Regions from separate parts of the Pseudomonas sp. GD03875 genome, predicted to be linked through region 3. Evidence: riboswitches for the same ligand, from Rfam matches in the RefSeq annotation. Region 3 holds a riboswitch; each other region holds the start of a gene.
The links. A riboswitch is a leader RNA that binds a small molecule or an ion and turns the genes downstream of it on or off. The one in region 3 is predicted to bind cobalamin.

Region 1 (7,191 bases), on a different contig from region 3:
AGGCAGGCCGGCAGCATCCGCGGCGGCATCACAGGCTGACCCGGCGCCGCGCCATGCGCGGCCCCGGCCCGTACGGAACGGATGCGGCATGGACATCAAGCAGCTCAAGTTTCTCGTCGCCCTCGAACGGACCCGCCACTTCGGCCTGGCCGCGACCGACTGCCATGTCACCCAGCCGACCCTGTCCATGCGCCTGCGCGACCTGGAGGACGAACTGGGCCTGGAGCTGATCCGGCGCAACCAGCGCTTCCTCGGATTCACCCCGGCGGGCGAGCGCATCCTGGCCTGGGCCCACAACCTGCTGGACGCGGAAGCCGGCCTCTATGCCGAGGCGGCGGCCTGCCGCGGGCAACTGGTCGGCACCCTGCGCCTCGGCGTGGTGCCGCTGGCCGGGCTGGACCCCATCCGCCTGGTCGAACTGCTGTTCGCCAGCCATCCGCAGATGCGCTTCCAGCTGTTCGCCCTGAGCAGCGAGCAGATCCTCGAACAGCTCACCCGCAACCAGCTGGACCTCGGCCTGGCCTACATCGAGCGCCTCGCCACCCGCGAGCACTTCACGGTGCACAGCCTGGAGCCCACCGCCATGGGTCTGCTCCACGACACCCGGCACTTCCGCTTCGACCCCGCCGGCCTGGGCTGGCAGGCGGTCGCCGAACTGCCCCTGGGGCTGCTGTCGGCCGGCATGCACTTTCGCCAGTCGATCGACCACGCCTTCCGCCAGCGCGCCCTCAAGCCGCAGCTGCGGCTGGAGACCGACTCGATCTTCCACCTCTTGCAGGCGGTCGGCGCGGGCCTGTGCTGCGGGGTGGTGCCACTGGACGCCTCGCTCCAGGCCCACGACGAGCACCTGCGCCTGGTGCCCATCGAGGACGCCCATACCCTCGCCCCGCTGAGCCTGATCATGGCCAGCGGCGCGCCGCGCTCGCCGCTGGCGGAAGCCTGCTTCGAGGACATCCGCCGCAACCTCGCCCAGGCGCTGCGGGGCGACGCGCTGCTGCCGCGATAGCACTTGTATTGGCGGGGCCAAGCGCTTAAGGTCGCGCGCACCCATCCAGGTGTGCCGGACGAAGCCCCTCGGCCTCGTCGCCACGGCATTAAACGGGAAGCCGGTGCGTTCCCCGCGAACCATCCCGGCGCTGCCCCCGCAACGGTAATCGACCCCGATCGCTGATCGGCGTCCGCTCGAAGCCACTGTGCCCAGGCACGGGAAGGCGGGCGGATGGGAGTCGAGAGCCCGGATACCGGCCTGCATGGTGACCACTGGTGTTGCGGAGGGCGGCACCATCAGGTGCGGCCGCCCGCCACGCCTGCTCCTGCCCTCCTCGAAAGCCTGACCTTTTGAGGAACCGATGATGAAGATTTCCCGTCTCGCCCTGGCCGTGGCGCTCGCCCCCGGCCTGACACTCGCCGACGACCTGCCCCTGGACCAGGCGCTGAAACTGTCCGACACCGTGGTCACCGCCAACCGCGAGGCCCAGCCGCGCGGCGAGAGCAGCGCGGCGGTCAGCGTGTTCACCCGTGAGGACATCGAGCGCCTGCGCCCCGCCAGCGTCGGCGAACTGCTGTCGCGCGTGCCCGGCGTGCAGGTGGTGCGCAACGGCGGCCGCGGCGCCAACACCAGCCTGTTCATCCGCGGCACCAGCAACGCCCAGAGCCTGCTGCTGATCGACGGCGTGCGCGTCGGCTCGGTCTCCGCCGGCGGCGCGGCGCTGCAGCACCTAAGCATCGAGCAGATCGAGCGGGTCGAGGTGCTGCGCGGCTCGCGCTCGGCCCTGTACGGCGCGGACGCCCTCGGCGGCGTGGTGCAGATCTTCACCCGCCGCGGCGAGAGCCAGGGCGTCAACCCGCAGCTGCGCCTGGCCGGCGGCAGCGACGGCACCTGGGAGCGCAGCCTGGGCGTGTCCGGCGGCGACGGGCGCACCCGCTACAACCTCACCGGCAGCCTGGTGGAAACCGACGGCATCGACCGCACCGGCCTGTCCTTCGACAGCGACCGTGACCACGACGCCTACCGCAACCGCAGCTTCGGCCTGAACCTGTCGCATGCCGTCAGCGACGTCCTGGAGATCGGCCTCAGCGCCTTGGACCAGCGCGGCAAGAGCGAGTACGACAACCCCTACGGCCGCTTCGACACCACCACCTACGAGACCTTCCCGGCCCAGCCCTGGAGCGAATTCAGCCTGAGCAGCATGGCGGCCTACGCGGACGCGAAGCTCGGCGACAACTGGAACAGCCGCCTGGAGCTGGGCCACAGCGAAGACCGCCAGGAAGACCTCGACAAGCTCTACCCGGGCAGCGACGTGTTCAACACCTACCGCGACTCCGCCGCCTGGCTGAACACCGTGGAACTGGGCAACGGCCACCAGCTGCGCGCCGGCCTCGACTACCTGAAGGACAAGCTGCACAGCGCCACCGCGTACAGCGAGGAGAGCCGCTGGAACCAGGCGCTGTTCGTGCAGCACGGCTACCGTGGCGAGCACTTCTCCACCGAGATCGGCCTACGCCACGACAAGAACGAGCAGTTCGGCAGCGAGAACACCTGGAACGCCGCGCTGACCCTGCCGCTGAACAGCGCCAACGAGCTGGTGCTGTCCTATGCCGAAGGCTTCCGCGTGCCCACCTTCAACGACCTCTACGGCCCGGACAGCTGGGGCGCCAACCCGGACCTCGACCCCGAGCGCTCGAAAAGCGTCGAGCTGCAGTGGCGCAGCCAGCTGGCGGAAGGCACCCGCCTGGAAGCCTCGCTGTACCGCACCGACATCCGCGACCTGATCACCTACGTCTGGGACCCGATGACCTACATCGGCCGCAACTACAACGTCGACGAGGCGCGCATCAACGGCTTCGAGGCGAGCCTGCAACAGGACCTGTTCGGCTGGCGCGGCAACCTGGCGCTGAGCATCATCGACCCACGCGACCGCGACAGCGGCCACACCCTGGCGCGCCGCGCCAAGCGCAGCCTGAGCCTGGACCTGGACCGCGACATCGGTGCCTTCGCCGTGGGCGCCAGCTGGCAGCTGTTCAGCCAGCGCTACGACGACGTGGCCAACCAGCGCGAGATTCCCGGCTACGGCGTGCTCGACCTGCGCGGCAGCTGGAAGGCCAGCGACGAGCTGGCCCTGGACCTCAAACTGGCCAACGTGCTGGACAAGGGCTACAGCAACGCCCTGTACCAGTACGCCGGCGACTACCGCTACTACGGCTATCAGGAAACCCCGCGCAGCCTGATGCTGGGCCTGACCTGGAGTCCGAAGCTGTAAATCCTCGCCAGAGGAATGCGAAAGGCCCCACGATGGGCAATGCCTGTCGGTCAAGAGAAACGCCGTGACTCCCCTGCTGGATCACGGCGTTTTTCCTTGGCTATGCCCGAGTCGGCTGTGGCGAACCGACTCGGCCTTTGTGGGAGAGGCTGAACGGCATTCCGATGGCTATGAACCCGTTAATTCTGCTCGTGTGGGAGCGGCCTCGGCCGCGAAATTCGCGGACAAGTCCGCTCCCACAGGGTCAATGGCGCTCGCCAACCATGGAAAACGCCTTGAGTGACAGGGGGTCCCCAGGATGGGGCCTTTTGTCCCATTTGCCATGCGCGGGTTTCACCCGCCCCGCCGTAGGGCGGGTGAAACCCGCGTGCCGTTCATCTTCCTACCTGGCCCGCGCCAACAGTTCGCACAGCTTCCCGGTGGCTTCCAGCATCTGGAAGCTGGGGCGTTCGATGCCCTTGTCCGGCACCGGCCAGAGCTGGTCCAGGCGCACCGCCGCCAGCTGCGGCCAGGCGCGCCAGTGCTCCAGTTCGGCGCCGCTGCCGCCCAGGATCACCCGCGGCGAACGGGCCAGCACCGCCTCGACGCCGATCTGCGGCGCCGGCATCCGCAGGTCGTCGAACACGTTGCGCGCCCCGCACACGCTCAGCGCGTCGCCGATGATCTGCCCAGCGCCCACGGTGTACAGCGGCTGGTGCCAGATCTGGTAGAACACCGGCAGCGCAGGCTCGCGGTGGTAGCGGGCGCGCAGCCCGGCCATGCCCTGGCGAAAACCGTCGCGCAGCTCACGGCCGCGCTCGGCGCGTCCCATCCGCTCGCCGAGTTCGGCGAACAGCTCGGCAAGCTGCTGCAGATCGCGGGGATCGCCGAAGTAGAGGGGAATGCCCATGTCGTCGAGCTGGCGGCGCTGGGCGTCGGGCAGGCTGCCGGGCGTCAGCAGCAGCAGGTCGGGCTTGAGGCTGAGCAGGGTCTCCAGCTCCAGGGTGCCGAAGCGCCCCACCGAAGCCACTTCGGCCAATTCCGCCGGCCGCTCGCCGCCTTCCAGCAATCCCACCAGGCGATCCTGGGCGCCCAGCTCGACGACGATTTCCGACATCGACGGCGCCAGGCTGACCACCCGCTCGGCCGCCACCAGCGGCTGGCAGGCCAGGAGCAGGCAGGCGAGCAGCAGCGGTCTAGCCAAGCTGGCGCGGGATGCGATACAGGCAGAGCAACACCACGCTGCTCATGGCCAGGAGGATCAGGGCGACGGCGTTGAGCCCGCTGAACAGCGCCAGGGCGGCGATCCAGGCCGGCAGGCCGGCGCCGAGGAACCCCTTGCGCCGCTGCCGGGCCAGCTCCAGCCAGGCCTCGCGCTCGTGCTCGCCGTCCAGCGCCGCCTGGGTGGCGATCAGGGCGCGCTTGTAGCCGGAAAACAGCGGCAGGCTGACGAACATGGATGCCATGCCGGCGATGAACAGCGGCATTTCCAGCACGCTGCCGAGCGCCTGGCTGCCGCCGAACAGCAGGTTGAGGAGGAACAGCGGGCCAAGGGCGAAGCCGAGCCAGCGCCACCATTCGAGGGCGAGCCGGCGGCGCACCTCGGCGCGGGTCATTCTTCCTCCGCCTGGTGCAGCAGCCCGAGCATGTGGCCGAGCTTGCCGACCTTGGTCGCCAGGTACTTGCGGTTGTGCGGGTTGTGCCCCGCCTCCAGCGCCCGGCGCTCGGCCACGCGCACGCCGATGTCCTCCAGCGCCTTGACCTTGCGCGGGTTGTTGGTCATCAGGTTGATGGCGCGGATGCCCAGGTGATCGAGCATCGGCTGGCAGATCGTGTAGTCGCGCTGGTCGGCGGCGAAGCCCAGGCGCTCGTTGGCCTCGACGGTGTCGGCGCCGCCGTCCTGCAGCTCGTAGGCGCGGATCTTGTTCAGCAGGCCGATGCCACGGCCCTCCTGGCGCAGGTACAACAGCACGCCACGGCCCTCGGCGGCGATGGCGCGCAGGGCGGCTTCGAGCTGGGCGCCGCAGTCGCAGCGCTGGCTGAACAGGGCGTCGCCGGTCAGGCACTCGGAGTGCAGGCGGCCCAGCACCGGCCGCCCGTCGGCGACGTCGCCCAGGGTCAGGGCCACATGCTCCTTGCCGCTCTCCTCGTCGAGGAAACCATGCATGGTGAAGACCGCGAAGGGCGTGGGCAGCTGGGAGGCGGCGACGAAGACGACGGACACCGGGTGCTCCTGTGAGGTTCGGCGGAAAGGGCCGCATTGTACCAGCCAGCGCGGGGGCAGGCGCAGCCTGAATTGTCGTCGATAAGGATCGAAAGGGCCGATCTGACGGGCAGATGCGCCATCTGCGAGTGGCACGGGAGCGCGGGGTGCACCCCGCGGTTGGCGCTAGAGCTTGGATTCCAGCTGCAGCACGCCGTTTTCCTCGCGCCAGCGCACCCGGCTGAGGAAGCTCATGCCTAACAGCACTTCGGTGGGCGAGTCACCCTCCAGCACCGCGCCCTCCACGCCGAGCACCTCCAGGCCGCCGACCTTGACGCGGTCCAGCTTGACCCGCCAGGCCTTGATATTGCCGCCGGCGGTGCTGACCATCATGGGCCGGCCATCCACCCGGTAGTCGAGGCCCAGACGGCGGGCCTGGCCTTCGTTCATCGCCACCGTGGTGGCACCGGTGTCGACCAGGAACTGCACCGGGTGACCGTCGATGGAGCCAGCCACCCAGTAGTGGTTGCCGGCACCGCGGCTGATGCTGAACTGGGTCTTCTGCGATTCGGTAGGGCCGGCCTGGTTGTACTCGCGCGACAGCGCGTAGCTGCGCTGCACCCCGTCGACTTCCAGCACCGCGCCCTTGTTGTCGGCGCTCACCACCTTGACCCCGCCCGGTCCGGTCTGCCCGGTGCGCACCAACTTGCGGTGGCCGTCGACCAGCAGCACCGCGGCACCGGGAAACAGGCCGACCACCTGCACCTGGGGCTCGGCGTGCAGCTGCGGGGTCAGGGCCAGCAACAGGCCGGCGGCGAACAGCTCAAGGCGACGCATCGGGTCTCTCCATGTCCTCGTCGAAGGGGTACTCCTGGGACCAGCGCCGGAAGATCGGCCGCAGGCTGCCATCGCGCACCAGTTCGGTCATGCGCCGGTCATACAACTCGGCCAGGGCACGCCCGCGCGCAGTATCGGCAAAGCCGACGTACAGCGGCAAGCGGGTCAGCGCCGTGATGCGAAAGCGTTCCGGCTGCGGCCCGCTTTCCTGCACGTCTGTGGCCTCGGTGATGGCGTCGATGTAGAAGTCGGCATGGCCCCGTTCGAGCATCCCCAGGATGCCGGAACGCCGCTCGATCTCCTGGAAGTTCAGCGGCCCCGGCAGATACTTCTGGAAGCCGTAGCCGCGCATCCAGGCCAGCCGGTACTTCTTCAGGTCGTGCAGGTCGGGCACCGGCTGCTCCACGAGCCCGAGCGCCGCGATGAGGTCGGCGTCATACGGCCAGCGCGGGTAGACGACTTTGTCTTCGACCTCGCCGAGGTAGGAACCCAGCCAGGCATCAGCCTCGCCGCGCTGCACCAGGCCGACTGAGCGGGTGTAGGGCACGTTGCGGTAGTCCACCCGCACCCCGGCTGGCTCGAACACCTTGCGCATGATTTCCCAGGCCATGCCGCTGCCATCGCGGTTGGTGTAGTCGGCCCAGTATTCGCTGACCAGCTGGACCTTGTCGGGCAGCGCCTGGCTCGCCTGGGCGGAGAGTCCGACCAGACCGAGCAGCAACCCCAGCATCCACGCGCGCATCCGCATCCCTCGGCTCAGGCCAGCCCCCACACCAGCAGTTGCATGGCGACCCAGGCGAACACCCCGGCCAGCACATCGTCCAGCATGATGCCGATGCCACCGTGCACATGGCGGTCGATCCAGCGGATGGGCCAAGGCTTGATGATGTCGAACAGCCGGAACACCAGAAA
Region 2 (7,191 bases), on a different contig from region 3:
GGGTTGGCAGCCGGCAGGCGCGCGCGGGTGATGCCCTCGGCCACCATGCGCGCGTCGCAGAGGATCGGCGCGCCGGCGGCCAGGGCCGCGCGACCGGCCGCGCCGGCGCCGGTCGAGAAGCGCAGGTCCTGCACCACGTCGACCATGCCGCAGGCGTGGATCAGGCGCACGGCAAGCTTTTCCAGATCGGCCGGGATGGCGCTCAGGTCGGCCTCGGCGCGGATGGTGGCGAAGGACTGGCGATAGATCTCCTGACCGTCGCGGATGTAATCGATCATTCGGGTGTTCCTGTGGCCAGGCGTTCGCCGGCCTGGTCGATGTCGAGGGACGACGCCAGCAGTCGGCCGAATCCGGCCTGGTCCCGCTCGCGTCGATAGAGGTCATAGCGCCCGCCGGAGCGGGCCAGCAGGGTGTAGGGCGCAACATGGGCGGCGGCGCAGCTGCGCGGGCAGCCGCACAGGTGCATCTGGGCCGGGCCGTCCGCCCCCAGCCGCGCGGCCAGGCGCAGGGCGTCGGCCTTGGTGTCCGCCTCGGCCCTGGCGCAGCCGGCGGTGCCGCTGCAGGCGAGCAGGCGGGCCAGCGGCGCGCGGGCGTCCAGCACCAGGCCGATATCGGCCATGGCCCGGGCCACGGCAGCCTGGCGCTCGACCACCACATCCGGCAGCAGCACGCCCTGCCAGGGCGTCAGGCGCAGCTCGTCGCTGCCCTCGGCTCCGGTCAGGTCGGCCAGTGCCTGCAACTGGTCGGCGTGCAGGCGCCCCAGCGGCGCGCCGGCCAGCAGCATCGCGCGGTTTGGCTGGGCCTGGGCATGGATGCCCAGCGGCGCGCCGTCCATCGCCACGGGGGCGAAGGTCGGCGGCGGGTCTTGCAGGGCGAACGGCAGGCGAGCGAGGAAGTCTGCCACCGGCATGTCCGCCAGCAGCTGGCGCATGCGCGTGCGCTCGCCGGCCAGTTCGAGGAACAGGTTCAGCAGCGCCTCCACCAGCGCCGGCACCCGCTCCAGCTCGACCACGCCCAGCGCGCCACGGCGCGGACACCCCGCCAGGCCGAAGGCCATCCGCGTGCCGCCGGGCAAGGCGCCGAGCCAGAGGTCGTGGGGGTGGTCGAGCATGGCCAGGGCCTCGCCGCCGTCCAGCTGCAGGGCGAACTTGGCGGACAGGCCGTGGAAGGCGGGGGTGTCCTGCAGCAGCGCCAGCAGTCGTTCGGCCAGGGGCCGGGTGTCCAGGTGGGCGGCCGGGTCGCGGCCGGCGGCGGGGCTGATCAGCAGGTTGCGCACATCGTCGGCCGCCGCGTGGCGCGGGCCGAGGCCGGCGTCGAGCAGGCGCCGCACCAGCTGTTCGTGGCAGGCCTCGCGCACACCGCGAATCTGCAGGTTGCTGCGGTTGGTCAGCTCCAGCACGCCGCCGGCGCAACGCCGCGCGACCTCGGCCACGGCGCGCGCCTGCTCGCCGGTCAGCCGCCCGCCGGGCAGCTTGACCCGACAGATGCCACCGTCGCGCGCGGGCACGATGCGCCACAGGCCCGGACAGGCGGAGGGCCTTGGCACGAAGGCGACAGGGGAAGATTCGGGCTGCAAGCGGTCACCGGCTACGAACGACGCGGCGACCGAACCAGCGGAACCGGAAGGCTCCTTGGCATCGGTACACCCCGCCCGATGTTGGCACTCGCGACAGCGTCGTCGGCAGGTCTCCTGGCTGGCAGGTCCTCGTCGCCCCACGGCCTTCCCGATTGCTCAGTGGCGCCTGTGTGGAGCGACTCGCTGCTTACAGTTGCGGGGGCAGCCACGGCTCGACCGTGTTCCCTCTTAGGCCCACGTACCCCCGAGGGGCCGGGCACCGACGAAGGCGCTATTATGCCCGCTTTTCACGACGCCGGGCCAAGCCCCGCGCGTCGCCCCGCAAGGCATCGAGGAGACACACATGACGGCCTGGCTGACGGTGGTGGGCATAGGCGAGGACGGCTACGCCGGCCTGGGCAAGGCGGCACGGCGCGCCCTGCTGGCGGCGGAGCGCATCGTCGGTGCCCCGCGCCAGCTGGAGCTGCTGCCCCCGTGCATCCGCGCCCCGCGCGAGGCCTGGCCGAGCCCCTTCGGCCTGGCGCCGGTGCTGCAGCGGCGCGGCACACCGACCTGCGTGCTGGCCAGCGGCGATCCCATGCTGTTCGGCGTCGGCGCCAGCCTGGCGCGGCAGTTGGACGAGGGCGAGATGCGGGTGCTGCCGGCGCCCTCCTCCTGTTCCCTGGCCGCCGCCCGGCTGGGCTGGCCGCTGCAGGACACGACCCTGCTGTCGGTGGTGGCGCGGCCGCTGGCCGCCATCGCCGCGCACCTGCACCCGGGCCGGCGCCTGCTGATCCTGTGCAACGACGGCGTCAGCCCCGCCGCCATCGCCGCCCTGCTGCGCGAACGCGGCTTCGGCGCCAGCCGCCTGAGCGTACTGGAGCACCTGGGCGGCCCGCTGGAGCGGCGCGTCGACGGCCTGGCCGAGGGATGGAGCCTGGAGCAAGCCGCCGCGCTCAACCTGCTCGCCGTCGAGTGCCGCGCCGATGCCGGCACCCGGCCGTTGCCGCTGACAGTCGGCCTGCCCGACGAGGCCTACCGCCACGACGGCCAGCTGACCAAGCGCGACGTACGCGCCGTCACCCTGGCACGCCTGGCGCCGCGCCCCGGCGAGCTGCTGTGGGACGTGGGCGCCGGCTGCGGCTCGATCGGCATCGAGTGGCTGCACAGCCACCCGAGCTGCCGGGCCATCGCCATCGAGGCGGACGAAGGGCGCCAGGGGCTGATCGCGCACAACCGCGACGCGCTCGGCGTACCGCAGCTGCAACTGCTGGCCGGCCATGTACCGGAGGCGCTGGAAGGGCTGGAGCGGCCCGACGCCATCTTCATCGGCGGTGGCGTGACCGTGCCCGGCGTGCTGGAGCAATGCTGGCAGGCGCTCCAGCCCGGCGGCCGGCTGGTCGCCAATGCCGTGACCCTGCAGAGCGAGGCCGCGCTTGTGGCCTTCCGCGAACGGCACGGTGGCGAACTGATCCGCCTGAGCGTGGCCCAGGCCCGGCCCCTGGGCGGCTTCGACACCTGGCGCAGCGCCCTGCCGATCACCCTGCTGGAAGTACACAAGCCGTGACCCGCGTGCTGCTGCTCGGCGGCGTCGGCGACGCCCTGCGCCTGGCCCGTCGCCTGGGGCCGGAGCACCTGTACAGCCTGGCCGGGCTGGGCAAGGTGCCGGAAGACCTAGGCTGCCGGGTGCGGGTGGGCGGCTTTGGCGGCGCCGAGGGGCTGGCCGGCTTCATCCGTGGCGAGGGCTTCGACCTGCTGCTGGATGTCACCCATCCCTATGCGGCGCGGATCAGCGCCAACGCCGCCACTGCCGCGTGCCTGGCCGGGGTGCCCTGCTGGGCCCTACGCCGCCCCGGCTGGCGACCCGGCCCCGGCGACGACTGGCGCGAGGTAGCCGACTGGGCCGCTCTGGTCCGGGCCCTGGCGCCCTTCCGCAAGCCCTTCTTCACCCTGGGCCGCGAACCGCTGGCCCACCTCGACGAAATACCCGCGGGGCAGTTCTGGACCCTGCGCCTGCTCGATGCCCAGCCCGAGCACCCGCGCGCCCGCTGCATCGCCGCCCGCGGCCCCTTCGCGCTGGACGACGAGCGCGCGCTGTTCGCCGCCGAGGGTTTCGACGCGCTGGTGAGCAAGAACAGCGGCGGCGCGGCCACCGAGGCCAAGCTGCAGGTGGCCCGCGAGTGCGGCCTGCCGGTATTGCTGCTGGCGCGCCCCGAACTGCCCGAGGTGGAGCGCAGCTTCGCCGATCCCGAAGACCTGTGGCAGGCGCTGCGGCCCCTGCTCCGAGAGACCTCATGAAGACCGAAAACTACGCCCGCGTGCTGTTCGCCGGACCCGACCTCGATAGCGGCAGCTTCGCCGAGCTGATCCGCCATCAGTTGGCCGAGCGCTTCGGCGCCGCCGTGCTGGACGACCTGTTCGATACCGACGCCGGCTACGAGCCGCTGTGGGCGCAAGTACGGCAGTGTCTGGCAGCCGGCGAGCTGCCGCTGCTGCTGGTCGACCTCGACCCGCTCGGCGGCAGCCCGCATCTGGACTGGCTGCGCGGCGAGCTGCAGGCATTGGCCGGTGAGTATGCGAGCGACGTATTCGTCTGCGCCGGCAATGCCGAGGACGTGGCGGCGCTGGCCGAACTGATCGTGAAGCCGGAGCGGCACCTGGGCTGCGTGGAGGTGCCGCAACTGCCGGAGCGCCACAGCTGGTCGTGCATCCCGCCGCACCGCTATCGCGTGCTGCTGTGCAGCGGCCCGCGCTGCACCCGTCGCGGCGCCCTGCCGCTGTGGAAACTGCTGCGCGAGGAGCTGAAGGCGGCGGGCCGGCTGGAAACCGAAGACGGCGTGCACATCACCCGCACCCAGTGCCAGTTCCCCTGCGACCAGGGGCCAACCCTGAGCGTCTACCCGCCGGGCGAGTGGTACCGGATACGCGATGCGGACGAGGTGAAGCGCCTGGTGCGCGAGCGCTTCGTCGAGGAGCGCGCGGTGCCGGAGCTGATCATGCGCGCGTAGGGCGGGTGCAACCCGCGTGGTGAATTGCGCGGGTTTCACCCGCCCTACGTTGGATCTTCCGGGACGGTGCGCATGGCGCACCCTACGGATGCGTATGTAGGGTGCGCCATGCGCACCGGGATCAGAGACTCATCACGTCGAGGAAGCGCGGCGTGGCGCTGTCGTCGATCTTCAGGCTCTGGAAGTCGAACAGGTTGCGGTCGGCCAGTTGCGAGGGCACCACGTTCTGCAGGGCGCGGAACATGATCTCGGTGCGGCCCGGGCTCTTGCGCTCCCACTCGTTGAGCATTTCCTTGACCACCTGGCGCTGCAGGTTCTCCTGGGAGCCGCACAGATTGCACGGGATGATCGGGAACTCCTTGAGCACCGAGTAGGCCTCGATGTCCCTCTCGTTGCAGTAGGCCAGCGGGCGGATCACCACGTTGCGGCCGTCGTCGGACAGCAGCTTGGGCGGCATGGCCTTGAGCGTGCCGCCGTAGAACATGTTGAGGAAGAAGGTCTCGAGGATGTCGTCGCGGTGGTGACCGAGAGCCATCTTGGTCGCGCCGATCTCGTCGGCGTAGGTGTACAGGGTGCCGCGGCGCAGGCGCGAGCACAGCGAGCAGGTGGTCTTGCCCTCCGGGATCTTCTCCTTTACCACCGAGTAGGTGTCCTTCTCGATGATGTGGTACTGCACGCCGATGGACTCCAGGTAGGCCGGCAGCACGTGCTCGGGAAAGCCGGGCTGCTTCTGGTCCATGTTCACCGCGACGATCTCGAACCGGATCGGCGCCACCTTCTGCAGGTACAGCAGGATGTCGAGCAGGGTGTAGCTGTCCTTGCCGCCGGACAGGCAGACCATCACTTTGTCGCCGTCCTCGATCATGTTGAAGTCGGCGATGGCCTCGCCGACCTGGCGGCGCAGGCGCTTCTGCAGTTTGTTCTGGTTGACCGAGAGGGTGCTGGGCATGGTGCTGGCGAATCCGGGGACGAAGGCGAAAAGCTGGCCATTTTACGCACAAAGGCCGCCGACGGCAGCCCGTGTTAGGCTCGGCCGATGAACAACGACCTCGACCCCGCCCTCGACCTGCCCGACCAGCTGCACGAACTGCTGCGCGACGCGCCCGCCGGCGTCAGCGAGTTCCAGCTGATCCAGCAGCTCAAGGCCCGCCACTCCACCCACATCCCCAACCTCGGCCTGGCCGACAAGCTGGTGCTGTTCCGCATCCACTTCCTGCTGTTCAACGCCCTGTACCTGCTGCGCGATCGCCTCTGGGGCCGCCAGGAGGCGCACCTGGAGATCGGCCCGCTGTGCGTGCAGCTGCAGCCCTGGCAGCCGGGCAGCGCGGAGCTGGCCCGGCACGACCCGCTGCGCGACTACTACCTCGATATGCAGCACCTGCGCGACACCACCGAGCGCGATGTAGAGAAGCTGCTGTCCAGCTTCTGGACGCGCATGCAGGGCGGCGACGAGAAGCGCGCGGCGCTGGAGCTGTTCGAGCTGAACGTCGACCAGCCGCTCGATCTCGCCGTGATCAAGCAGCGCTACCGCCAGCTGGTGAGCCTGCACCACCCCGACCGGGGCGGCAGCACCGGACGCCTGCAGTCGATCAACCTGGCGATGGAAATACTGCAACGCTATTACGGCTGAACCCGAGAGAGCGATTCGCTCTAAAGCCACGGTTCATGCGGCCTCCAGCCTTCCCCTATACTGCGGCATACGGTCGCAGCCGAATCGGCCTGCACCCGGTGCCGCTGGCCATGCGCACCGGGCCCTACGCCCAGTGCGATCGACAATAAAAAGAGGAGGTGTCTGCATGATCCACCATGTTTGGGGGCTCTTCACCCATCCCGACCAGGAGTGGCAGGAAATCCGTGGCGAGGAAGAAAGCATCAGCCACATGTACCTGACCCACGTTCTGATTCTCGCTGCCATACCCGCGCTCTGCGCCTATTTCGGTACCACGGAGGTCGGCTGGCGCATCGGCAGCGGCGAGGCGGTCAAGCTGACGGCCACCAGTGCCCTGCAGATGACCGTGATGTCCTACCTCGCCATGCTCGTCGGCGTCGCCGTGATGGGCGCCTTCATCCACTGGATGGCGCGCACCTACGACGCCACTCCCACGTTCACCCAGTGCGTCGTGTTCGCCGCCTACACCGCCACCCCGCTGTTCATCGGCGGCGTCGCCGCGCTGTACCCGAGCCTGTGGCTGGGCATGCTGATCGGCACGATAGCGGTCTGCTACACGGTCTACCTGCTCTACTCCGGCATCCCGACCTTCATGGGCATCCCCCAGGACGAGGGCTTCATGTTCTCCAGCTCCGTCCTGGCGGTGGGCCTGGTGGTGCTGGTGGCGATGATCGCCTGCTCGGTCATCCTCTGGGGCTTCGGCGTGGGCCCCGTCTACATCAACTGATCGACGACCGTTCGAACGAGGCCGCCCACGGGCGGCCTTTTTCATGCGCGCAGGAAAGTTGAACCCCAACGGCCATGGCGAGGCTCTAAGGCTTTGAGTAGCCCAGAAGGGAGCACCGACCATGACTCCGCATTTCGTCACCCTGTTCACCCACCCGGACGCCGCCTGGCGCGAGATCCGCCAGGAAGAGGAACGACACAGCAGCCACTACCTCGGCCACCTGCTGCTGCTC
Region 3 (7,191 bases):
AGTTCGCGGATCTGCTCGCCGATGGCGCCGTACAGCGAGGGATCGCCGGAATGCACCCGGGCCACGTCCTGGCCCCGGGCATGGGCTTCTGCCAGCAGGGCGACGATCTGCTCCAGATGCAGCTCGGCGGTGTTCACCACCCGCTCGGCGCCATGGCCCTGGAGCACGGCCTCCGGCACCAGCGAGCCGGCGTAGAGGATCAGCGGACAGCTGCGGATCAGGCGCTGGCCCTTGACGGTGATCAGCTCCGGATCGCCGGGGCCGGCGCCGATGAAATAGACGGTCATTGAGTTACCCCGATGTCAGAGCCTGCTCGCGACCTTGCGAGCCAGAGATAAGCGAAAACGGCTGAGGAAGAAGAGTTTACAGACGGCAGAGGAGCATTCCGAAGGGCTATGTCCCCGTTACGTATCGGTGGCGCAGTCCTGCGTTCGTAGGCGCGGCTGGGCAGCATTCCGATTGGCCGCGACATTCGCGGATGAATCCGCTCCCACAAGGGGTGCGACAACTCACGTGGACATAGCCGACGCGCAGCAGATCACGAGCAGGCGCTCAGGCGCGGGCGATGGCCAGGGTAGCAGCGGCGCTGCGCTGTTTAGGACAGATCAGGGTGGCGGCGCGACCGGAGCGCTCGCTGGCCGAGGCCAGGGCACTGGCCTCGGCCACGCTGGCGGCGCCGGTCAGCTCGCGGACCTGCTCCGAGCCTTCGCTGATCTGTGGCTCGTGGCAGGCCAGTTGCTCGGCCGTGTGGAAGTCCAGCGGCAGGCCGAGGTCATGTGCCAATTGCACCAGTCCGGCCTCACCGCGCTTGTGCTCGCTGGTGGCCAGACCATCCAGCGCGCCCAGCGGCAGCGCGAGCTGCCGCAGGGTCCGTTCCAGCAGTTCGCGCAACTCGGCCGCCGTGCAGCCGCGACGGCAGCCGAGGCCGGCGATGGTCACCGGCTCAGGCGTCCCGACGGGCGCCACGGCCGAAGAACCAGGCCGCGGCCAGGCCGAGGGCGGCCCAGAACACCGCGTTGGTCAGCAGCGAGGCCAGGATGAACTCGCGCTCCAGGGCGGCCGGCGCCAGGCTCTCGTGCACCTCCGGGTGCGGCGCGCCGATCAGGTGCGGCACGGCCAGCAGCACCAGGCCGACGACGCGCAACGCCCAGTTGCGGCCGAAGGCGATCAGGCCCAGGCCGGCTGCGGTGGCGACGGCGGTGCCGATCCACCAGTACTGGCGCAGCAGCAGGTCGGCGGCGGCGGTGCCCGGCAGCTCCGGCGGCAGGCCGGCGGACGGCGCCAGGCTGAACACGGCGAAGCCGCCCAGGCCCCACAGCAAGCCCTGCCAGGTGCGGTTCGGCGCACGCAGGGTGAACAGGCCGGCCAGCATCAGGGCGAAGCCGACGGCCACCACCAGGTTGCTGAGGCCGGTGGATAGGGTGCGCTGCCAGCCATCCTCGGGCGCCCAGGCTTCCTCGCCATGACTGTGGCCGGCGGCCTCGTCGTGTGCGTGGGCGACGGCCTGCTCGCCGTGGCTGTGCTCGGCCACCGGCTCGGCGGTCTCGAAGGTTTCCGCCTGGAGAATCAGAGGGGTGACCCACAGGCTCTGCAGCAGGGTCAGGACGATGGCGGCCAGCAGGCCGGAGAAGCCCGCGGTCTGGGCGATGCGCTTGATCATGGCGGGCGGTCTCAGTGGCAGGGGAAGGCGGCGCTGTGGCGGGTATCATGGGCGGCGTTGTGCATCGCCTCGATGTGCGAGAAGCCGGCGAAGAAGATCAGCAGCGCGCCGAGCAGGCAGCTGCCGACGGCGATGGTCAGGCGCTTGGACAACGGGAGCGAAACGGAATCGGAGGACGACAGCGTGCGGCTGGACATGATGAGCACCTTCCAGGGGTTGACGGACCGGTAGAAGGAACGCAGCACGAGTACGGCCACGGGGGCCACGAGCCGGCGTACGCCCGCCCACCGCGGGTTGCCAAACTAAGGGATTCAGGCCGGTCTCCGGGCTTGCGACGCCTTTGCAGGAACCGGGTCGGCCTTCCCATGCGCTCGGCACAGTGGCGTGGTTGACCCGTCGATCGCTTACCGTTGCGGGGGCAGCGCCGGACTCGCCTCCCCTGGTCTGGAGAGTGCCCACCGGCTTCCCGTTTCACCTCGCGCACGGCGGCGAGAGGCACCTGAAACAGCCTTTCTAGAACATCACGAAGCTCCACCCAGCGTCAACCGCGCGGTTGACCGCATCCCAGGCACTGCGTAGCCTTGCGCCATTTCCGAGGTTCTTCTTCGCCATCCGAAGAAGCTAAGAGGGAACAGGGTCTTTCAAGCCCTGGCTGCCCCCGCAACTGTGAACGGACGAGACTCCCCGACAGACCACTGCCAACCGGCGGGAAGGTGGGGAAGCGCGGCAACGCTGCCGCACGCCGTAAGCCAGGAGACCTGCCTCGCAAACGTTTCGACAACCGGGCGGGGTGATCCGGTGGTGTTCGGCCCTCGCTCGTCCGCGCGTGCCCCGCCCTGCCCGTCCGTCCATTCCACGACGTCCCCGGGGCTCTCCATGCAATCGCTCGCCAAACTTCCCGTCACCATCGTCACCGGCTTCCTCGGCGCCGGCAAAACCACCCTGCTGCGCCACCTGCTGGCCAACGCCGGCGGCCGCCGCATCGCGGTGATCGTCAACGAATTCGGTGAGTTGGGCATCGACGGCGCCATCCTCAAGCAGTGCGCCATCGGTTGCAGAGAGGAAGAAGCCAACGGCCGCGTCTACGAACTGGCCAACGGCTGCCTGTGCTGCACCGTGCAGGAAGAGTTCTTCCCGGTGATGCGCGAGCTGGTGGCACGCCGCGGCGAGCTGGACCACATCCTGATCGAGACCAGCGGCCTGGCCCTGCCCAAGCCGCTGGTGCAGGCCTTCAACTGGCCGGAAATCCGCACCGCCTGCACCGTCGACGCGGTGATCACCGTGGTCGACAGCCCGGCCGTGGCCGCCGGCACCTTCGCCGCCTTCCCCGAGCAGGTGGACGCCCAGCGCAAGCAGGACCCGAACCTGGACCACGAATCACCACTGCACGAGCTGTTCGCCGATCAGCTCGCCAGCGCCGACCTGGTGGTGTTGAACAAGACCGACCTGCTCGACGCCGACGCCCTGGCCGCCGTGCGCGCCGAGGTGGCCGAGGAGCTGCCGCCATCGGTCAAGGTGATCGAGGCCCAGGGCGGCGACCTGCCGCTGAGCGTGCTGGTCGGCCTCAACTGCGAGACCGAGCTGCACATCGACGCCCGCCGTACCCACCACGACGAGGAAGACGAGGACCACGACCACGACGAGTTCGACTCCTTCGATGTGGTCCTGCCGGAAGCCGAGGAAGCGCGCCTGCTCGCCGCCCTCAAGGACGCCGTGGCCAAGCACGGCATCCTGCGCGTCAAGGGCTTCGCCGCCATCCCCGGCAAGGCCATGCGCCTGCTGGTACAGGGCGTCGGCCAGCGCTTCGACCGCCATTTCGACCGCGCCTGGGGCGCCGACGAAGCGCGGCAGAGTCGCCTGGTGCTGATCGGCCAGGAGTTGGACCGCGCTGCCATCGAGGCGGAGCTGAAGGCGGCGCTGGCGTGAGGAGAGCGAGCCGACTGCGGCTCCCTCACCCCCGGCCCCTCTCCCGAGGGGAGAGGGGAGAAAAGCTGCACCCGGCCCAACTCCCTCTCCTCCTGGGAGAGGGCTGGGGTGAGGCTCTCCCAGGCAACTCGGAGCCCTGACCCATGCACCTCCTGCGCGCCCAGGCCGGCGTCACTCTGCCGGCCGACAGCATCGCCGACCTCGGCCAGACCCCGGCCGAGCTGGTGATCCTCTGCACCGGCGACTCCCACCTGTCGCTGCTGGCCGAGGTAGCGCGCGAACTGCCCGAAGACTTCCCCAGCCTGCGCCTGGCCAGCCCGGCGCAGTTGCCCAATCACGCTTCCGTGGACTTCTACGTTGAGGAAGTGCTTCACCACGCCAAAGTCATCCTGATCTCGGTGCACGGCGGCGTCAGCTACTGGCGCTACGGCATCGAACGCCTAGTCGAGCTGGGCCGGCAAGGCGCCAGGATCATCCTGGTGCCCGGCGATGACAGCCCCGATCCCGAGCTGACCGAACTGAGCAACGTGCCGACCGAGGACAGCCAGCGCCTGTGGCAATACCTGCGCCAGGGCGGCGCGGACAATGCCCGCCACCTGCTGCACTGCATCGCCAGCCGCTGGCTGGATCGCGACTACCCGTGGAGCGAGCCACGCGCCCTGCCGCGCACGCTGATCCATCACCCGCGCCACGGCGAGGCAACCCTCGAACACTGGCGCGCCGACTGGCAGCCGGGCCGGCCGGTGGCGGCGCTGCTGTTCTACCGCGCCCAGGTACAGGCCGGTAACACCGCCTTCGTCGACACCTTCTGCCAGCGCCTGCAGGCCCAGGGCCTCAACCCGCTGCCCATCGCCGTCGCCAGCCTCAAGGAAGCCGAATGCCTGGCCCAGGTCGAGGCCTGGCTGGACGAAACCGACACGTCGGTGATCCTCAATACCACCGGCTTCGCCCAGTCCAACCCGGAGGCACCGCAAGCTCGGCCGTTCCGCCGCGACGTACCGGTGCTGCAGGCGCTCTGCGCCCTGGACAGCGAAGAACAGTGGCAGGCCAGCGCCCAGGGCCTGGGCCCGCGCGACCTGGCCATGCACATTGCCCTGCCCGAGCTGGACGGTCGCCTGATCACGAGGCCGATCAGCTTCAAGGGCGTGGCCGCACGCAGCGAGCGCAGCCAGAGCGACGTGGTGCGCTATCGCCCGCACCTGCCAGGCATGGACTTCGTCGCCGAGCTGGCGCTGCGCTGGACCCGGCTTGCGGCCAAGATCAACGCCGACAAGCGCGTCGCCCTGATCCTGGCCAACTACCCGACCCGCGACGGTCGCATCGGCAACGGCGTCGGCCTGGACACTCCGGCTGCCGCGCTGAATATCCTGCGCGCCCTAGAGCAGCAGGGTTATCCGGTCGAGGGACTACCGCACGACGGCACCGCACTGATCCACCAGTTGCTCGGCGGCGTGACCAACGACCTCGACAACCTCGACCTGCGTCCCTGCGCCCAAAGCCTGGCGCTAGACGACTACCAGCGCTGGTTCGCCAGCCTGCCCGCGGCCAACCAGCGCGCCGTGCTGGAGCGCTGGGGCCCGCCCGAGCAGGACCCGCTGTACCGCAGCGGCCGCTTGATGATCGCCGGCCTGCGCTTCGGCCTGACCTTCGTCGGCATCCAGCCGGCGCGTGGCTACCAGCTGGACGCCGCGGCGGTGTACCACGACCCGGACCTGGTGCCGCCGCACGGCTACCTGGCCTTCTACTGCTGGCTGCGCACGGCGTTCGCCGTCGATGCGCTGATCCATGTCGGCAAGCACGGCAACTTGGAGTGGCTACCAGGCAAGAGCGTCGGCCTGTCCGAGGCCTGCTGGCCGAGCGCGATCCTCGGCCCGCTGCCCAATCTCTACCCCTTTATCGTCAACGACCCCGGCGAAGGCGCCCAGGCCAAGCGCCGCACCCAGGCGGTGATCCTCGACCACCTGATGCCGCCGCTGACCCGCGCCGAGAGCTATGGCCCGCTGCGCGACCTGGAGCGTCTGGCCGACGAGTACTACGAGGCCAGCCAGCTCGACCCGCGCCGCGCTCTGGAGCTGCGCGGTGAGATCCAGCACAAGGTGCGCGAAGCCAGCCTCGACCGCGAGCTGGGCCTGCAGGTCAACGACGATCCGGACAGCTGGCTGCCGCAACTGGACGCCTACCTGTGCGACCTCAAGGAATCGCAGATCCGCGACGGCCTGCACTGCTTCGGCGAATCACCAAGCGGGCGCCTGCGCCGCGACACCCTGCTCTCCTTGGTGCGCATCCCGCGTGGCGATGGTCACGGCCAGCACGCCAGCCTGCTGCGTGCCCTCGCCCAGGACCTTGAGCTGGAGTTCGACCCGCTCGGCGGCGAGCCGGCCGAGCCCTGGAACGGCCCGCGCCCGGATTACCTGCAAGCACTCAGCGATGAGCCCTGGCGCAGCCGTGGTGATACCCGTGAGCGCCTGGAGCTGCTGGCTTTGCAACTGATCGACACAACGGATTTCGAATCCGTTGGATCGGCCAGTAATGCGGTATTGCACGAGCTACACAGACATATCGCCCCAATGCTGGATAGCTGCGGCAGCACCGAAATGAATGGTCTGCTCACCGCCCTGCAGGGCCGTTTCGTGCCGCCAGGGCCGAGCGGCGCACCCAGCCGCGGACGCCTGGACGTGCTGCCCACCGGGCGCAACTTCTATTCGGTGGACGTGCGCCACCTGCCTACCCCCACCGCCTGGCGCATCGGCGTGCAGAGCGCCGAGCGCCTGCTTGAGCGCCACCGGCAGGACGAGGGCGAACACTTGCAACGCCTGGGCCTGTCGGTATGGGGCACGGCGACCATGCGCACCGGCGGCGACGACATCGCCCAGGCCCTGGCCCTGCTCGGCGTGCGCCCGGTGTGGCAGCCCGGCAGCCAGCGGGTCGAGCGCATCGAGGTGCTGCCGTTGGAACAGCTCGGTCGCCCACGGGTGGACGTAACCCTGCGCGTATCCGGCTTCTTCCGCGACGCCTTCGCCAACCTGATCCGCCTGTTCGACCAGGCCGTGCAGGCAGTGGCCGAGTTGGACGAGCCGGAAAACATGAACCCGCTGGCCGCCCGCGTCTGGCAGGAAACCCTGACCCATCAGGACCAGGGCCTGGACCCGGTCGAAGCACGGCGCCAGGCCGGCTGGCGCATCTTCGGCGCCAAGCCGGGGGCCTATGGCGCCGGCATCCAGAATGCGGTGGAAGAACGCCTGTGGCAGACCCGCGCCGACCTGGCCGAGGTCTACCTGAACTGGGGTGGCTACGCCTACGGCCAGGGCGCCGAGGGCCTGCCGGCTCGCGCGCAGTTCGCCGAACGCCTGCAGCAGCTACAGGCGGTGCTGCACAACCAGGACAACCGCGAGCACGACATCCTCGATTCCAACGACTACTACCAGTTCCAGGGCGGCATGCTGGCGGCGGTCGAGACCCTGCGCGGCGCCAAGGCCGCTAGCTATTTCGGCGACAGCAGCCAGCCGGACAACCCGCGTATTCGCACGCTCAAGGAAGAACTGGGCCGCGTGGTGCGCGCCCGCGCGGTGAACCCCAAGTGGATCGCCGGAATGAAACGCCACGGC
Region 4 (7,191 bases), on a different contig from region 3:
CACCACCATGCCGGGCAACATCGTCGATGTGTTGGTGAAGGAGGGCGACCAGGTCAAGGCCGGCCAGGCCGTGTTGATCACCGAGGCGATGAAGATGGAAACCGAGGTCCAGGCGCCGATCGCCGGCACCGTCAAGGCCATCCACGTGGCCAAGGGCGACCGGGTCAACCCCGGCGAGGTGCTGGTGGAGATCGCCTGACGGCGCAGGGTTCGTCCCATTGGGGGGAGCATCGGGCTCCCCCTTTTTTATGGCGTTGTCCCCGTTACGTATTGCGCGATCAGGCCCTCTATCTGAGCGCTGCAGCTGCCGGCCCCTGGATTCCCGCCTTCGCGGGAATGACGGTTCCGGAAGAATTTCACCCCTACCTCGTCATCCCCGCGCAGGCGGGGATCCAGAAGGGCATGACAACATCGTAGCGGCTGGCAAAAAGCGTCAAGCAACTCGGAGCCGGGGGCCCCGTCAGGAGGCCGAGTGGAGGTGTTGCGCAGGAGGATGAGCCGCATGGATGCGGCGAGAGAACCAGGCGTCCCCCGCTTGAAGATCTATGGATGGTCCTTCAAGCCGGCCCCCAGAGGGCTCCGGAAGAATTTCACCCCTACCTCGTCATCCCCGCGCAGGCGGGGACCCAAAAGAGGTCAGGGCACGACAACATCGTAGCGGCTGGCAAAAAGCGTCAAGCAACTCGGAGCCGGAGTCCCCGTCAGTAGACCGAGTGGAGGTGTTGCGCAGGGGGATGAGCCGCATGGATGCGGCGAGAGAACCAGGCGTCCCCCGCTTGAATATCTATGGATGGTCCTTCAAGCCGGCCCCCGGAGGGCTCCGGAGGAAGGGCAGTCCGTGCCGCCCGGACCCGGATGCCGGAGTGGCCTTCTCTTTGGTTGCTTTCTCCTGGTCCGGGCGGCAATCCGCAGGCAAGAGCAACGAAAGCGGAGTAACAGCCGCAGGGGCGAGCGTAGCGAGTCAAGCGACTCGCGCGGGAGGGCGAAACCAAGACTTTCACTCAGTTGGATAAACAGCTGAGCATCGGTTTGCCAGCTTATCGGTGCGCGCGGCGCACCCTACGATCACATGCCTCCATCTAGGGCTGATACATAGCCTTCTCATGGACCGTAGAGCGCCTCGGCCAGGCGACGGGCCGCCTTGGCGCTGTGCGCGCCGGGGAACAGGTGGGCGATGGGTACCGAGACGAAGCGCTCCTCGCGCACCGCGCGCAGCCTTGAGAGCAGCGGGTCGGCGCGCAGCGCGGCGATCTTTTCCGGCGCCGGCGACCACACCGCATCGGCCAGCAGGATGACGTCCGGGTCTTCCGCCAGCAGCAGCTCCGGGCTGACCACGAAGCCGCGCCGGGCGATGTGGTCGAACGGGTTGCGCGCCCCGGCCGCGCGCATCAGCTCGCCGATGAAGCCTTGCCCGCCCTGGGTGTCCAGGCCCTGGTCCAGGCTGTCGAGGTAGAACACCCGCAGCGGTTCGTGCCCCCGTGACAGCTCGGCGGCGCGCGCCAGTTCCCGCTGTTGCTCGGCGATCAGCACCCGAGCCCGCTCCGCTTGGCCGACCAGGCGGCCCAGGTGGGTCAGGTCCCGCTCGATGCCGGCGAAGAAGGTCTCCGCCCGCTGCGGGCAGGCCGCGTCCAGCAGGTAGCTGGGCATGCCGTTGGCGGCCAGTTCGCCGCGCGACAGCAGGCCCTGGCCGAAGGCCGAGGCGAAGCCGCCGATCACCAGGTCCGGCCGCAGGGCGTAGACGATCTCGGCCGAGGGGTATTTCTCGGCGATCACCGGGATGCCGTGGTAGCGCCCCTGGCGCAGCGCCTCCGGGTCGTCGTCGATGTAGGCCACGCCCAGCACCTGGCGGCTGGCGCCGAGGGCGATCAGCAGGTCGGCGGCGTGCTGGTTGAGCACCAGGATGCGCTGCGCCGGCGCCGCCAGGGTGGCGTCCTGGCCGCAACTGCTGAAGGCGATGGCCGCCTGCAGCGGCGGGCAGGCCAGCGCGAGCAGCAACGCCAGCAGGGTGGGCCTGATCATTCGACTTCCACCAGCAGTTCGGCCACCGGTCGGCCTGCCTCAAGGTGCTCCTGCACCAGGCGCCGCACCTGTTCGGGGTCGCGCAGCGAGTACCAGCAGCGGTCCGGGTACACCGTGAGGATCGGCCCCTGGTTGCAGGGGAACTGGCAGCCGCTGCGGCTCATCAGCACGCCGTGCGGGGTTTCGATCAGGTCGCGGCTGGCCAGCTCCCGGCGCAGGGTCTTCCACAGCGGCAGGGCGCCGCGCCGCACGCAGCGCGGGCCGGTGCAGAGGAACAGGTGGCGCCGGTGCGGTGGCGGCCGCGACCAGTCGGGCTGCGCTGGAATCTCGCCGATGTCCCGGCAGTCCAGCAGCTGGCTCTCGTCCTCCAGCGCGGCGCAGGCAGCGCGGGCGTCCAGGCCCTGGCGGCCCAGCGCCGAGCCGGTGACGCGCAGGCGTGGCGCATGCTCGAACTCGGCGGCGATCGCCGCCAGTTCGCCGCGCAGCCAGTCGAGGTAGGCGCTGTCCGCCGCCGGTTCCAGGTCCGCCACCCGCAGCTCGGTCGCGCCCGCCGCGAGGCAGGCGCGGACCCGTTGCCACAGGGCGTCGAAGGCGTCGCCGGTGTCCACCACGTCCTCGGCGGCAGCCGGGCCGCGCAACTCCAGCAGCTGGCGGCGGAAGGCCTCGCCCTGGGCGCCGCCGAGCGGGCCGGCGAAGATCAGGTTGCGCACGCCGGCCTCAGAAGCGGTAGGTGTAGCGCAGCTCGGCGGTGCGCGGCCGGCCCAGGTTGTCTACCTGGCGGGTGCCGTTGGTGATCCGGCTGGTGGCGTAGTCACGGTCCAGCAGGTTCTCCAGCAGCAGGCTGACGCGGTGTTGCTGGGCGGCGTCCAGGTAGCGGTAGGCGTCGGCGTCCAGCACGGTGTAGTGGCCGTAGTCGTCGCCGGCCGCGCTGACTACCGCGCGCACGTAGCGGGCGGCGGCGCCCACGCCCCAGGCGTCGGCGTCGTAGCCCAGGCGGGTGCGGGCGAAGAAGCTGGGGATGTTGTGGAGGGTCACGCCTTCCCGGGTCTCGATCAGGTTGCGCGTGGCGTCGCCGCTCCAGCTCCAGCCGGGGGCGAAGCGCCACTGGGCGTCGACTTCGAGGCCGCGCACCTCGATCTCGCCGTCGCCGTTGACCCATTGCTCGCCGTGCAGGCTGATCAGGTCGGTGATGTCGCGGCGGAACAGGGTGGCGCTGGCGGTCAGCGGGCCGCCGTCGAAGTCCAGGCCCAGTTCGGCGTTGCGGCTGCGTTCCGGCTTGAGGTCGGGGTTGCCCATCTCCGAGCCGGGCTCGTTGACGTAGAGCTGCTCGGCATTGGGCAGCTTGAAGGCGGTGCCGAACTGGCCGCGCAGCTTCCACTGCTCGTTCAGGTCGTACAGCGAGGTGAGCATCCACACGGTGGCGCCTTCGCCGCCGGACATCTTCTCGCGGCGCACGCCCAGGCTGGGGTGCCAGTCCGGTAGCGCGTCGATCCGCGGGCGCAGCTGGGCGTAGAAGGCGTGGGCCTCGGCCTCGTTGTTGTCGATGATCAGCACGTCGTCCTGGCCCTCGAACCACTGGTTGTCGTTGCCGAATACCAGTTCGTGGCCGCCGGCCAGGATGGCCTTGCCCTCGATCTGCGCGCCCCAGTCGGTGAAGCCCCAGTAGTCGTTGCGGTTGAGCGTACGGGTGCCGCCGCCCTGCAGGTTGTAGATCCGCGTGTAGCGGGTGTCCCAGTCGTTGATGTGGGTCTTGGCGAACCAGCTGAAGTCGTCGCTCAGGCGCTGCTGGAAGGTGGCCGTGGCGATCTGGTGGACGCGGTCGTTGGTGGTGCTGCGGTTGGAGGTGGGGCGGGCGAAGTCCAGGTCGGCCTCGCTGTACTGGTAGAACAGCTCCAGCCGCGCGTCCTCGCCGAAGGCCTGGATCGCCTTGCCGCCCAGGGTGGTCACGTCGTAGGAGCGGCGCTCGTCGCTGACGGTGGCGGTCATGTCGCGGTCGCGGTAGGGCTGGTAGCCCTGCGAGCGGTGGCGGCTGGCGTAGCCGAGCAGGCCCAGGTCGCCGAAGCCGTTGGCGAGCACCCTCTCCACCCGCGCGTCGCCGTTGCGGCCCTTGAAGCTGTCCAGGCCGAGGTTGACCTCGCCGCTGGCGTCGCGGCTCTGCGGACGCCGGGTGACGATGTTGATGACGCCGGACACCGCCTGGGTGCCGAACAGGATGCCCTGGCCGCCCTTGAGCACCTCGATGCGCTCCACCGCGGTGGTCGGCAGGGTGTCCAGATAGATGCCGCCGTACAGGCGGTTGTTCAGGCGCACGCCGTCCAGCAGGATCAGGGTGTCGTCGTTGCGGCCGCCGAGCAGGGAGAAGGTGCCGGTGTCGAACGGGCCGTTCTTTGGCGCCACGTACAGGCCGGGGATGTACATCTGCAGGACGCGGGACAGGTCGGCGCTGGGGCCGGCGCGTTCGATCTGCTCGCGCTCGATAATGTTCAGGTGGCTGCCGTAGCGGGCCATTTCCGCCACGGCGGTGGATTCCACCGAGGGCGCGCTGATGGTCAGGGTGTCCAGGCCCAGGGGCTGCGCCGCCAGGGGCGCGGCGAGGCCGCACAGGAGGATGCCGGTCGCCAGCGGCGCACGGCGGAACAGGGATGAACGGGAAAGAGCCAAGGTGATCGCCTCGAAACGGGTTTCGCAGGCGCGCGCAGACAAGGGCCTCCCGTGCGGGCGGACCATCGGTTACGCCCGCCCACCGCGGGTTTGCCAACAAGGGTCCAGGCCGGTCTCCGGGCTTGCGAGACTTGGGGCGTTCGCCTTCCCATGCCGAAGCACAGTGGCAGAGTGAACACCCGGCTCGCATACCGTTGCGGGGGCAGCGCCGGACTGGCTCGCCGAGGGGCGGAGCATTACCGGCTTCCCGTTTAACTTCGCGCGCGGCGGCGCGAGACACCTGGATCGGCGCGCATGAGACCAGCGTGCCGGCGGCGGGTCAAGTCGCGGTGGGCGTGGCGAGAGTTGTCAGTCCCCGAGAAACCGAGCGGGCGGGGCGATCCGTGGCACTCAAGGGCTGTGTGCCAATTTGTTGCGTGGAGTGCGCCGTGCGCACCGAGCCCTGCGGAGGCTTGCTGGTGCGCGCGGCGCACCCTACGAAGCGGGCATAAAAAAGGGAAGCGCTCGGCTTCCCTTGGTGACGGCGGGTGTCGCGGTTCAGCGCCAGAACGGCTTGTCGATCTCGATGGCGCGGTCGTAGGTGCTGATGCCGGCATCGGCCAGCAGGCGCTCGTCCAGGCGGGCGAGTTCGCGGCGGCTGCTGATGCGGCGCTGCCAGAGCAGCAGGGTGCCCAGGACGCGCAGGGGCAGGTTGCCGCCGCTGGCCGGGCTCTGTTGTTGGAACATGAGGTCGGAACCGAGTATGCGTTCCATGGTGGTGCTTCCTTCCGCTTCGCGCGGGGTTAGAGGGTGTCCTACTGGAAGCATATTTTCCTGACTGGATAGTCGATTTTATAGACACAGCTGGGCTAAATTGCAGGGCTATTAGTTAGGCGGCTTTGTAACTGTTCTGCTTCTATGGCTGCAACTGTACTGGTCATAAGTGGAAAGTCCTGCCGTTTCAGAACCTGCACGAATTTCGACCGGCCATGGCCGTTCCGGCGAGAAATAGATGCCGGTACAGTTTTTCGCTGGCCTCTTTTGAAGTCGTATCTGTTATTGCCCCAAATCGCTCGACTGTCGCTGCCGGACGCCACGGCGCTGGCGTACAGTTGAGCGACTGCCCTGCCAGGAAGCACACACCATGACCGACCATACCCAGCAATTCGCCAGCGACAACTATTCGGGCATCTGCCCCGAGGCCTGGGCCGCCATGGCCGAGGCCAACCGCGGCCACGAGCGCGCCTATGGCGAGGACAGCTGGACGGCCCGTGCCGCGGACCGCTTCCGCCAGCTGTTCGAGACCGACTGCGAGGTGTTCTTCGCCTTCAACGGCACCGCGGCCAACTCCCTGGCCCTCTCCTCCCTGTGCCAGAGCTACCACAGCGTGATCTGCTCCGAGACCGCCCACGTCGAGACCGACGAGTGCGGCGCGCCGGAATTCTTCTCCAACGGCTCCAAGCTGCTCACCGCGCGCACCCTGGCCGGCAAGCTGACCCCGGACTCGATCCGCGAGGTGGCGCTCAAGCGGCAGGACATCCACTACCCGAAGCCGCGCGTGGTGACCCTGACCCAGGCCACCGAGGTGGGCACCGTGTACCGCCCCGACGAGGTCGCCGCCATCAGCGAGGCGTGCAAGGCGCTGCGACTCAACCTGCACATGGATGGCGCGCGCTTCTCCAACGCCTGCGCCTTTCTCGGCTGCAGCCCGGCCGAGCTGACCTGGAAGGCCGGCGTCGACGTGCTGTGCTTCGGCGGCACCAAGAACGGCATGGCGGTGGGCGAGGCCATTCTGTTCTTCAACAAGGCGCTGGCCGAGGACTTCGACTACCGCTGCAAGCAGGCCGGCCAGCTGGCCTCGAAGATGCGCTACCTGTCCGCGCCCTGGGTCGGCCTGCTGCAGGACGACGCCTGGCTGCGTTACGCCAGCCATGCCAACCGCTGCGCCCGCCTGCTCGCCGAGCTGGTGGCCGACGTACCGGGGGTGAGCCTGATGTTCCCGGTGGAGGCCAACGGCGTGTTCCTCCAGCTCTCGGAGCCGGCCATCGAGCGCCTGCGCGACGGGGGCTGGCGCTTCTACACCTTCATCGGCGCCGGCGGCGCGCGCTTCATGTGCTCGTGGGACACCGAGGAGGAGCGGGTGCGCGAACTGGCCGCGGACATCCGCCGCGCCATGGCCTGAAACGGCAGCCGGCCCTGACGGGCCGGCGGGACTTCAGTTGCCGGTCTTGATCTTGCTCCAGGCCCGGGTACGCGCCCGCTCGGCGGCGCGCGGCAGCGGCTCCAGGGTGTAGAGCGTCTTCATCGCCTCGGCGGTCGGGTACAGGTTCGGGTTGCTGCGGATCGCCTCGGCCACCTGCGCGGTGGCGTCCTTGTTCGGGTTGGGGTAGCCGACGAAGTCGGAGATCGGCGCGATCACTTCCGGGCGCAGCAGGAAATCGATGAAGGCGTGGGCCTCGTCGATGTTCTTCGCGTCCTTGGGAATGGCCATCATGTCGAACCAGATCGGCGCGCCTTCCTTGGGCAGGCGCA

Region 1: linked by a shared signal. The riboswitch ahead of N5D30_RS25480 (TonB-dependent receptor) and the one ahead of N5D30_RS02105 (CbtB-domain containing protein) in region 3 are both predicted to bind cobalamin.
Region 2: linked by a shared signal. The riboswitch ahead of cobG (precorrin-3B synthase) and the one ahead of N5D30_RS02105 (CbtB-domain containing protein) in region 3 are both predicted to bind cobalamin.
Region 4: linked by a shared signal. The riboswitch ahead of N5D30_RS18530 (TonB-dependent receptor) and the one ahead of N5D30_RS02105 (CbtB-domain containing protein) in region 3 are both predicted to bind cobalamin.

Annotation. Positions count from the first base shown of each region.
Region 1 is NZ_JAOCCV010000056.1:4,378-11,568, reverse strand. Features, by position in the region: gene dxs (1-deoxy-D-xylulose-5-phosphate synthase) at 1-1, shown strand, start outside; gene N5D30_RS25485 (LysR family transcriptional regulator) at 89-1,006, shown strand; cobalamin riboswitch at 1,037-1,265, shown strand; gene N5D30_RS25480 (TonB-dependent receptor) at 1,353-3,260, shown strand; gene N5D30_RS25475 (helical backbone metal receptor) at 3,643-4,443, opposite strand; gene N5D30_RS25470 (MFS transporter) at 4,436-4,855, opposite strand; gene ribA (GTP cyclohydrolase II) at 4,852-5,463, opposite strand; gene N5D30_RS25460 (TIGR02281 family clan AA aspartic protease) at 5,629-6,279, opposite strand; gene N5D30_RS25455 (transporter substrate-binding domain-containing protein) at 6,266-7,027, opposite strand; gene N5D30_RS25450 (phosphatidylglycerophosphatase A) at 7,036-7,191, opposite strand, start outside.
Region 2 is NZ_JAOCCV010000005.1:45,630-52,820, forward strand. Features, by position in the region: gene N5D30_RS05670 (precorrin-8X methylmutase) at 1-278, opposite strand, end outside; gene cobG (precorrin-3B synthase) at 275-1,546, opposite strand; cobalamin riboswitch at 1,663-1,855, opposite strand; gene cbiE (precorrin-6y C5,15-methyltransferase (decarboxylating) subunit CbiE) at 1,920-3,122, shown strand; gene N5D30_RS05685 (cobalt-precorrin-6A reductase) at 3,119-3,853, shown strand; gene N5D30_RS05690 ((2Fe-2S) ferredoxin domain-containing protein) at 3,850-4,563, shown strand; gene ttcA (tRNA 2-thiocytidine(32) synthetase TtcA) at 4,685-5,512, opposite strand; gene N5D30_RS05700 (DNA-J related domain-containing protein) at 5,600-6,193, shown strand; gene N5D30_RS05705 (Yip1 family protein) at 6,360-6,959, shown strand; gene N5D30_RS05710 (Yip1 family protein) at 7,081-7,191, shown strand, end outside.
Region 3 is NZ_JAOCCV010000002.1:136,354-143,544, reverse strand. Features, by position in the region: gene cobM (precorrin-4 C(11)-methyltransferase) at 1-287, opposite strand, end outside; gene N5D30_RS02115 (cobalamin biosynthesis protein) at 553-939, opposite strand; gene N5D30_RS02110 (CbtA family protein) at 944-1,660, opposite strand; gene N5D30_RS02105 (CbtB-domain containing protein) at 1,672-1,857, opposite strand; cobalamin riboswitch at 1,957-2,178, opposite strand; cobalamin riboswitch at 2,239-2,441, shown strand; gene cobW (cobalamin biosynthesis protein CobW) at 2,537-3,586, shown strand; gene cobN (cobaltochelatase subunit CobN) at 3,730-7,191, shown strand, end outside.
Region 4 is NZ_JAOCCV010000023.1:50,375-57,565, forward strand. Features, by position in the region: gene oadA (sodium-extruding oxaloacetate decarboxylase subunit alpha) at 1-199, shown strand, start outside; gene N5D30_RS18520 (ABC transporter substrate-binding protein) at 1,102-2,019, opposite strand; gene N5D30_RS18525 ((2Fe-2S) ferredoxin domain-containing protein) at 2,016-2,729, opposite strand; gene N5D30_RS18530 (TonB-dependent receptor) at 2,737-4,623, opposite strand; cobalamin riboswitch at 4,770-4,979, opposite strand; gene N5D30_RS18535 (DUF1127 domain-containing protein) at 5,218-5,433, opposite strand; gene N5D30_RS18540 (low specificity L-threonine aldolase) at 5,804-6,841, shown strand; gene N5D30_RS18545 (polyamine ABC transporter substrate-binding protein) at 6,875-7,191, opposite strand, start outside.